DNA from 3 places in the Cupriavidus sp. WKF15 genome. Region 3 is predicted to be linked to each of the others. Evidence: predicted binding sites of a transcription regulator. Region 3 holds the regulator's gene; each other region holds the start of a gene.
What was found. Region 3 encodes sigma-54, which starts transcription at its own class of promoters, with help from an activator protein. Its sites were predicted from a motif close to TGGCANGNAANCTGCTTT; they were not measured.
Positions count from the first base shown of each region.

Region 1 (3,275 bases), on a different replicon from region 3:
GGTTCTTGCGCTCGGCGTTGTAGCCGTCCCACTGGTCCGCGTTGATGATGATGCGGTCAAGCAGTTCGATCGACGGCAGCCGCTTGTCGATGAAGGGCTTGATGGTGGCGTCGAAGGTGGCATCGTTGATGCCCACGCGCGACACCACGTTGCGCAGTGCGGGGTATGTGAGCCCGGCAAGCGTGCCCGCCGCCCTGGCGCCGCGCAGGTCGCTGATCAGCGCGTTGGTCATGTCCGTCACCAGCGGCGCCAGCACGCCGTTGAGCTGCGCGAGCCCCTTGGCGATCAGGTCGGCAAGCGCCTTCACGACATCCACCTGCATACGCAGCATCGCCAGTTCGTTGCCCCACAGCTTCCATGTGGTATTCGCGCCGCCGACGCGGTCCTGCCACCAGGCGCGCTGGGTGTCGCCCAGCATGGACACGGGCGTCAGCGTATTGCCGGCGGCGGCGATCTTGGCGGCTTCGGCCGCGGCCAGTTTGTCGGCCGGCACGAAGGAGCGCGCGCCTACGGCACCGCCCGTCGACTGCTCGGGAATGATATGGTCGGCGCGGTACAGGCGTTCGTCGGTCATCAGCAGCGTGGCCAGGTTGCCGAACGTGAACGACCGGTAGATCTGGATGTTCTGGAACGACGGATTGTTCAGGTCGATCGTGACGTCGGCTGGCAGGAACTCGAACCACGCCTGGTTGGCGCTGCGCCGCCGCGCGGTGCGCGGTGTCGCGTCGTCGTCGGCGCTGTACGTCTGGCGGTCCTGCCAGCAGTTGTCGGAGAACTCATGGTCGTCCCAGATGGCGATCACCGGGAAGGCCGCGTGCAGCGCCTGCAGGCGCGGATCGCTGCGATAACTGCGGTACAGGTAGCGGTAGTCGGCCAGGGTGGTCGCGTAGATCGAACCGTCCGGCAGTACGGTGCCATCCGGCAGTTTCAGTACGCCATGCCGGTCCTCCACGTTGCCGTTGCGCGAGCCGCCGGGCACGGTCTCGTAGATGTAGTCGCCAACGTGGACGATGAAGTCCAGGTCCTGCCGGACCAGCTCTTCCATGCCGGCCCAGTGATTGACGTTCCAGTCCTGGCAACAGATAAAGGCAAAGCGCAGTTGCGACAACGGCGTGCCGGCGGCCGCGGCGGTGCGCGTGCGGCCGACCGTGCTTGGGCGGTTGCCGAGCAGGAAGCGGTAGTAGTACTGCGTGGACGCCGACAGGCCTGTGACCTTGTTGCGCAAGGTGTAGTCCCAGTCGGGCAGCGCGGAAAGGTGCTGGTTCACCAGCAGCGTGCTGAAGTCCTGCTGCAGCGACACCTGGAGCCGGACCTGCACCGGCCGCTGGCCGTTGCTGCCGTCCACTCGCGTCCATACCACCACGCTGTCGGGCTTCGGGTCTCCGGAGGCGACGCCATGCAAGAAGTTGAAGTTCTCGGGACTGCCGGTGTCGGCGGGTTCCGAGTCGGAGCCACCGCCGCCGCACGCGGCGAGCCCGCCCGCAGCCACGGAAACAGTCATGAAACTTCCCCACTTGAGGAACTGGCGGCGGTCCATGGCGCTTCTCCTTATTGATCCCGCATGGGTGGCATCTGGATACTAGGAACCGATTGGCAGAGCCGCTGTCGGCGCGCCGCCGACATCGCTATAGGAAAAGGATGACGCAGGCGCATGGTATGTCCCGAATGCCAGGTTTAGCGCGGCTCCGCTGTGCAATATCGCGTCATTCCGGACACGAGGCGGGATGGTGTCTGCGCCACGCCACGGCGGCAGTTGCCCGGGAACGCGAAGGACTATAGTAGCCATACTGATTCCGATGGCGAATGCGGCATGCAATCTCCTGGTCACAGCCCCGGAGCCCCCGGAGCCCCCGGAGCCCCCGGAGCCCCCGGAGCCCCCGGAGCCCCCGGAGCCTCCGGAGCCTTAACTCATTTCACTCATGGCATTCCTCCACACGGTCGGCCAGCACCGCCACGTCTTCGCCGACCTGCGCACGCTGCTGGCCAAGGCCAGTCCCGCCCGTTCAGGCGATTGCCTTGCCGGCATTGCCGCCGCGAGCGAGGAAGAGCGCATGGCGGCGCGCATGGCGCTTGCCGACGTGCCGCTTTCGCAGTTCCTGTCCGAGGCGCTGGTCCCCTATGAGAACGACGAGGTGACCCGCCTGATCGTCGACAGCCACGACGCCGGCGCGTTCGCGGAGATCGCATCCCTCACGGTCGGCGACTTCCGCAACTGGCTGTTGCTGCACGAGACCGACGGCGCTGCGCTCGCCCGCGTGGCGGCCGGCATCACGCCGGAGATGGCCGCGGCGGTGAGCAAGCTCATGCGCAACCAGGACCTGGTCGCGGTCGCGCGCAAGTGCCGCGTGGTGACGCGCTTTCGCAGCACCGTGGGGCTGCCCGGCCGCCTTTCGGTGCGGCTGCAGCCGAACCATCCCACCGACGACCCCAAGGGCATTGCGGCCTCGATCATCGACGGCCTCATGTATGGCTGCGGCGATGCGACCATTGGCGTCAATCCGGCCTCGGACAGCCTCGGCGCGATCGTGTCGCTGCTGCGCATGATCGACGACCTGCGCTGCCGCTTTGACATTCCCACGCAGTCCTGCGTGCTCACGCACGTCACCCACACGCTGCGGGCGATGGAGCAGGGCGCGCCGGTGGACCTCGTGTTCCAGTCGGTGGCTGGCAGCGAGCGCGCCAACGCGGCGTTTGGCATCAGCTTGCCGCTGCTGGCCGAGGCGCATGACGCCGCGCAAGCGCTGGCACGCGGCACCGTGGGCAACAACGTGATGTACTTCGAGACCGGGCAGGGCAGCGCGCTGTCGGCCAACGCCCACCATGGCGTGGACCAGCAGACCATGGAGGCGCGCGCCTATGCCGTGGCGCGGCGGTTCTCGCCGCTGCTGGTCAATACGGTGGTGGGCTTTATCGGCCCCGAGTACCTGTATGACGGCAAGCAGATCATCCGCGCGGGGCTCGAAGACCATTTCTGCGGCAAGCTGCTCGGCGTGCCGATGGGCTGCGACGTCTGCTATACCAACCATGCCGAGGCCGACCAGGACGACATGGATACGCTGCTGACGCTGTTCGGCGTGGCCGGCATCAACTTCATCATGGGCGTGCCGGGGGCCGACGACATCATGCTGAACTACCAGAGCACGTCGTTCCACGATGCGCTGTATCTGCGCGAGGTACTCGGCCTGCGGCCCGCACCGGAGTTCGAGGCCTGGCTGCGGCGCATGGGCATCGCCGATGACAGCGGACGCCTGCTGGAGCCCGCGGATCGTCAGCCG
Region 1 covers NZ_CP119573.1:868,948-872,222, forward strand. The annotation lists gene CupriaWKF_RS21305 (alkaline phosphatase D family protein) at 1-1,537, opposite strand, end outside; gene CupriaWKF_RS21310 (ethanolamine ammonia-lyase subunit EutB) at 1,920-3,275, shown strand, end outside.
Region 1: CupriaWKF_RS21310 (ethanolamine ammonia-lyase subunit EutB) is a predicted target of sigma-54. The motif match lies at 1,807-1,824, and genes of this name have one in related genera.

Region 2 (3,275 bases), 1.9 Mb from region 3:
TCCTCGAGGCCGGGCTCGTGCACGAAGACGTGCAGACCGTGGCCGGTCCCGGCCTGGCGCGCTACATGCAGGAGCCGGTGCTGGCCGACGGCGTGCTGCGCTGGCGCGACGGCGCGAGCGCCAGCGGCGACGCGCAGGTGCTGGCCACGGTCGCGCAGCCGTTTTCGGCCGAAGGCGGCTTGCGCCTGATGCAGGGCAACCTGGGGCGCGGCGTGATCAAGGTGTCCGCCGTGGCGCCGGAACACCGCGTGGTCGAGGCGCCGGCGCGCGTGTTCGATTCGCAGGAGGCGCTGCAGGCCGCCTTCGAGGCGGGCGAGCTGAACGGGGACGTAGTCGCCGTGGTGCGTTTCCAGGGGCCCAATGCCAATGGCATGCCCGAGCTGCACCGCCTCACGCCCGTGCTTGGTGCGTTGCAGGATGCCGGCCACCAGGTGGCGCTGGTCACGGACGGGCGCATGTCCGGCGCGTCCGGCAAGGTGCCCGCGGTGATCCACGTTGGCCCCGAGGCGCTGGCCGGCGGCCCGCTCGCGCGCGTGCGCGACGGCGACCGGGTGCGCGTGGATGCTGTGACCGGCACGCTGGCCTGGCTTGGCGATCCGGCAGAGTTCGCCGCGCGCCCGGTGGCGCAGGCCCCGGCCGACGCGTTCGCGCAGTTCAGCGTGGGCCGCGGCCTGTTCGGCCTGTTCCGCCGCCACGCGCGCAAGGCGGAAGAGGGCGGCAGCGCACTTGACCTGTCCGAGGCGGATGCCGTTCCCGCCGCGGCCACGCATGGAACTGCCGTGGCCGCGCATTCCGTCGCACAATAACCGGGCCAGGGCCCGTTTCACCCGATTCCCTGGCCGGCGCCAGCCGCCGGCCGGGCCCCTGCGCGCCGCATGCCGGCGCGAGGCTACCGACAAGGATGGGGCAAACCATCCGACACCATGATCGATGGAGCAGACATGATCTATATCCTGATGGGCGTTTCCGGCAGCGGCAAGTCGACGGTTGGCGCTATGCTGGCGGAACGCCTGGGCTGCGCATTCCATGACGCGGACGAGTTTCACAGCGCTGCCAACAAAGCCAAGATGCACGCCGGCATCCCGCTCACCGACGAAGACCGCTGGCCGTGGCTCGCGGCCATGCGTGCCGCGATCGACGCCGCCCGGGCCGAGGGCCGCACCCATGTGTTCAGCTGCTCCGCGCTGCGCCAGGCGTACCGCGACCGGCTGACGCCGCCCGATGGCGGCGTGACCTTTGTCTACATGAAGGGCGATGCGGCGTTGATTGGCTCGCGCCTGTCCTCGCGCACGGACCACTTCTTCAACCCGGCGCTGCTCCAGAGCCAGCTCGAAACGCTCGAGGAGCCCCGCGGCGCGCTCGTGCTCGATATCCGGCAGTCGCCGGAAGCGCTGGTGCAGGCCATCCTCGACGACGGCGAACGGCACCGCGTCAAGGTCGCGCACTGACCCTCCGGCGCGCCGCCTGCCACGACGCTGGCAGGCATCTTGCTAATCCCGTTTCCGTGCTGCGCAGCCGCAAGGACTTGCGGCTTTCGCTGGCGCAGGTATGCTGAAAGGGCCAGTCACTCGACAGCTGTATAGCCAGGAAAACAAGGGGGCGGCGATTCCGGTGGGAGGCCGGCAGGCCAGGCGACCAGGACGCCCCCCAATTTCACGGAGGGAAGGGCCATCATGGCGGCGCGTTTTTTCGACGAGATGCTGGATTGGCGGGATGACGAGAGGAATACCGTCATCCAGGCGGGGCAGGCATTGCCGGGCGGCCTGGTACGGCCACACTACCGGCACTTCGCGGACTGGCTGGCGCGCCAGTCCGGGAACACCATGGCCAACAAGCGCGCCGAGGCGGACCTGATCTTCCGCCGCGTGGGCATTACGTTCGCGGTCTACGGCGACAAGGACGAATCCAACAGCGGCACCGAGCGGACCATTCCGTTCGATGTGATCCCGCGCATCTTCCCGGCCAGCGAGTGGGCGACGCTGGAGAAAGGCCTGCGCCAGCGCGTGGCGGCGCTGAACCGGTTCATCCACGACATCTACCACGGGCAGGACATCATTCGCGCCGGCGTGATCCCGCCGGACCAGATCTACAACAACGCGCAGTACCGGCCCGAGATGCTCGGCGTGGACGTGCCGCGCGACATCTACGCGCACGTGGCGGGCATTGACGTGGTGCGTGCCGGCGAGGGCGAGTTCTACGTGCTCGAGGACAACCTGCGCGTGCCGTCGGGCGTGTCGTACATGCTCGAGAACCGCAAGATGATGATGCGCTTGTTCCCCGACCTGTTTGCGCGTAACCGCGTGGCGCCGGTTGCCCACTATCCCGACCTGCTGCTGGACATGCTGCGCGGGGTCTCGCCGCAGGCGATCACGGATCCGACCGTGGTGGTGCTGACGCCGGGCATGTACAACTCGGCGTACTTCGAGCACGCCTTCCTCGCGCAGCAGATGGGCGTGGAGCTGGTGGAAGGCAGCGACCTCTTCGTCGAGGACGAGCACCTGTACATGCGCACCACGCAGGGCCCGCAGCGCGTCGACGTGATCTACCGGCGCGTGGACGACGACTTCCTCGACCCGCTCGTGTTCCGGCACGATTCCTCGCTCGGCGCGGCGGGGCTGCTGTCGGTCTACCGCGCGGGCAATGTGAGCATCTGTAATGCCATCGGCACGGGCGTGGCCGACGACAAGTCGATCTACCCGTACGTGCCCGACATGATCCGCTTCTACCTTGGCGAAGAGGCAATCCTCAGCAACGTGCCGACCTATATGTGCCGGCGTCCCGACGACCTGCAGTACGTGCTCGACAACATGGCCGACCTGGTCGTCAAGGAAACGCACGGCGCGGGCGGTTACGGCATGCTGGTGGGGCCGGCGGCGACGCGCGCGGAGATCGATACCTTCCGCGAGGTGGTGAAGGCGCGGCCCGAGCAGTACATCGCGCAGCCGACGCTGGCCTTGTCCACGTGTCCGACCTATGTGGAATCGGGCATCGCGCCGCGCCATATCGACCTGCGCCCGTTCGTGCTGTCGGGGCGCGAGGTGCGCATGGTGCCGGGCGGGCTCACGCGCGTGGCGCTGCGCGAGGGCTCGCTGGTGGTGAATTCCTCGCAGGGCGGGGGTACCAAGGACACCTGGGTGCTGGAGCGCTGAACGCACCGCCCACGACCGCATTGCGAGGAGAACTACCATGCTGAGCCGCACCGCCGACCATCTGTTCTGGATGGCCCGCTATACCGAGCGCGCCGAAAATACCGCGCGCATGCTGGACGTCAACTA
Region 2 covers NZ_CP119572.1:2,260,594-2,263,868, reverse strand. The annotation lists gene edd (phosphogluconate dehydratase) at 1-806, shown strand, start outside; gene CupriaWKF_RS10540 (gluconokinase) at 942-1,448, shown strand; gene CupriaWKF_RS10535 (circularly permuted type 2 ATP-grasp protein) at 1,674-3,149, shown strand; gene CupriaWKF_RS10530 (alpha-E domain-containing protein) at 3,187-3,275, shown strand, end outside.
Region 2: CupriaWKF_RS10535 (circularly permuted type 2 ATP-grasp protein) is a predicted target of sigma-54. The motif match lies at 1,477-1,494, and genes of this name have one in related genera.

Region 3 (3,275 bases):
TCGACGAGATCCGTGGCGCGGTGCTGACCTACGACAGCCGCAACGAGTTCTACACAGCTGCCGGCGGCGGTGACAACACCTCGGCCGGCAACCCGTCGGGACGCGTGCGCGCAGTGCTCTCGCCGCGCCAGCAAGCTAGCGGTGCGGCCGCCGCCCCGCCACTCGACCTGAAGCCGGCGCCCGCGCCGTCCAGCAAGCCCTGAATTACGCGCCCGAGCGCACCACCGCCACCATGATCGATACCGCAATGCTCGCCCCCACGTCCGCTTCCGCCGCCAACGACGGCCGTGCCGACAGCAGCACGATGGTCGTGCGCCACCTGAAGAAGCGCTACGGGTCGCGCACGGTGGTGAAGGACGTGTCGCTCGACGTGAAAAGCGGCGAGGTCGTGGGCCTGCTCGGTCCGAACGGCGCGGGCAAGACCACGTCGTTCTACATGATCGTGGGCCTGGTGGCGCTGGACGAGGGCGATATCGTGCTCGACGGCAAGCACATCAGCGGCCTGGCCATCCACGAGCGTGCGCGCATGGGCCTGTCCTACCTGCCGCAGGAAGCTTCGGTGTTCCGCAAGCTCAATGTGGAAGAGAACATCCGCGCGGTGCTGGAGCTCCAGCTCGAAAACGGCAAGGCGCTGCCCAAGGCCGAGATCGACCGCCGCCTCGATACGCTGCTCGACGACCTGCAGATCGCCCACCTGCGCAACAATCCCGCGCTGTCGCTGTCGGGCGGTGAGCGCCGCCGTGTGGAAATCGCGCGCGCGCTGGCATCGTCGCCGCGCTTCATCCTGCTCGACGAGCCATTTGCCGGCGTGGACCCGATCGCGGTCGGCGAGATCCAGCGCATCGTCAGCTTCCTCAAGGCACGCAACATCGGCGTGCTGATCACCGACCACAATGTGCGCGAAACGCTCGGCATCTGCGACCACGCGTATATCATCAGCGAAGGCACCGTACTCGCAGCGGGCCAGCCCGAAGACATCATCGCCAACGAGTCGGTGCGTCGCGTCTATCTGGGCGAGAACTTCCGCATGTGAAGCCGGGGCAGAAACTGTCCCCTTGGCAGAGACGATCAGGCAGCATCAGCGATAGCAATTTCCGTTCCAACAACGGGAAGATGCGCATAGAATAGGTCGCATGAAACCGTCGCTACAGCTCCGCCTCTCCCAGCATCTTGCCCTCACGCCGCAATTGCAGCAGTCGATCCGGCTGCTGCAGCTTTCCACGCTGGAACTGCAGCAGGAAGTCGAGCAGGCCCTGACCGAAAACCCGCTGCTCGAGCGCGAGAACGACTGGATCGAAAGCCCGCTGCGCGTGGCTGCGGACGGCTCGGTCAATCTGCAGAGCGCACCGGCACCCGCACCAGCGGAACCGCAGGGCAATGGCGAAGCAAACGCCAACGGCGCGGGCGCAGATGAAGAAGGCTACAGTGACAGCGGTGGCGACGATTACGGCAGCGACTGGAGCCTGGACGATTTCGCGCGGCGCCCGCAGGGCGATGACGACGAGAAGACGCCCATGCAGTTGCGCGATGCCGAGCCCACCCTGCGCGAACACCTGATGGAACAGCTCGCGCCGCTGAAGATCTCTACACGTGACAAGGGGCTCGCGATCTTCCTGATCGAATCGCTCGACGACGACGGCTACCTGAGCGCGTCGCTAGAGGAGATCTGCGCCGAGCTGCCCGAGGAACTCGAATTCGAGGTCGAGGAAGTGCAGGCCATACTCGCGCTGCTGCAAAGCTTCGACCCGCCCGGCGTAGGCGCGCGCAATGCCGCCGAATGCCTGACCCTGCAGCTGCGCCGGCTGCAGCACCCGCAGCGCGAGCTGGCATTGTCGATCGTCAACCATCACCTGGAACTGCTTGCCGTGCGCGACTACACGCGGTTGAAAAAAGCACTGCAGGTGGACGAAGCGGCGCTCAAGGCCGCCCACGAATTGATCCGCTCGCTCGCGCCATATCCGGGCCACGCGTACAGCCGCCCCGAAGCCGACTTCGTGGTGCCGGACGTGTTCGTGCGCAAGGGCGGCGGCGGATGGATCGCGCAGCTCAACCCGGACGTGATGCCGCGCCTGCGCATCAACGATATGTATGCGCAGATCCTGCGCGGAGCCAAGGGAGAGTCCGGCGCGGCCGGCCTGCAGCAGAAGCTGCAGGAAGCGCGCTGGCTGATCAAGAATATCCAGCAAAGGTTCGACACGATCCTGCGAGTTTCGCAGGCAATTGTCGAACGTCAGAAGAACTTTTTCACGCATGGCGAAATCGCGATGCGCCCCTTGGTTTTGCGGGAGATTGCCGATACACTGGGATTACACGAGTCAACCATATCCCGGGTGACGACTAATAAATACATGGCAACGCCAATGGGTACTTTCGAACTGAAGTACTTTTTCGGCAGCCACGTGTCCACCGAAACTGGTGGCGCGGCTTCATCAACGGCCATCCGCGCCTTGATCAAGCAACTTATAGGAGCCGAAGACCCGAGGAGTCCTCTTTCCGACAGCCGAATTGCCGAATTGCTGGGTGAACAAGGCTTCGTCGTCGCGCGCCGTACCGTCGCCAAGTATCGCGAAGCCCTGAAGATCCCTGCTGTCAATCTCCGCAAGACTTTGTAGCCGAGTTGCACCGCCTGCCTGGTGCAGCTCTTTCAGAAGGAGAAGCGCTATGAACTTCAAGATCAGTGGACACCACCTGGACATCACGCCCCCTCTGCGTGAGTACGTGGAAACGAAGCTGGAGCGTATCGTCAGGCATTTCGATCAAGTCATTGGCGTCAGCGTGCTACTCTCAGTCGACAATCACAAGGAAAAGGACAGGCGGCAGTACGCGGAAATCAATCTGCACCTCCGGGGCAAGGACATCTTTGTCGAAGCCCACCACGAAGACCTGTATGCGGCCATCGACGCACTCGTCGACAAGCTGGACCGCCAGGTGATTCGCTACAAGGACCGCGTGCAAGGCCACGACCGCGAAGCGGTCAAGTACCAGATGGCCGAGTCACAATTACAGCAGCAATGATCATGCCTGCCAGTCGTTAGGCTGGCCCTCAAAAAGGGACTGATAAAAGCAAGCCGCGCCATGTAGCGCGGCTTTTTTGCATCCGCGGCCACAGCCTTGCCCGGGCCGCTGGCACAAGTGTTCGCAACTGGCGCCGCACGGTGTATGCTCTCCAAGACATAGCCGGTGGCGACTCCGGTGCGCCCGCCCTACCCTGGTGCGGCGGCACCAGCACGGGCCGGGACCTACAGGGACCGGCGCTGCATTGCACAAGAACAGGG
Region 3 covers NZ_CP119572.1:406,611-409,885, reverse strand. The annotation lists gene lptA (lipopolysaccharide transport periplasmic protein LptA) at 1-203, shown strand, start outside; gene lptB (LPS export ABC transporter ATP-binding protein) at 248-1,033, shown strand; gene CupriaWKF_RS01970 (RNA polymerase factor sigma-54) at 1,134-2,612, shown strand; gene raiA (ribosome-associated translation inhibitor RaiA) at 2,662-3,015, shown strand.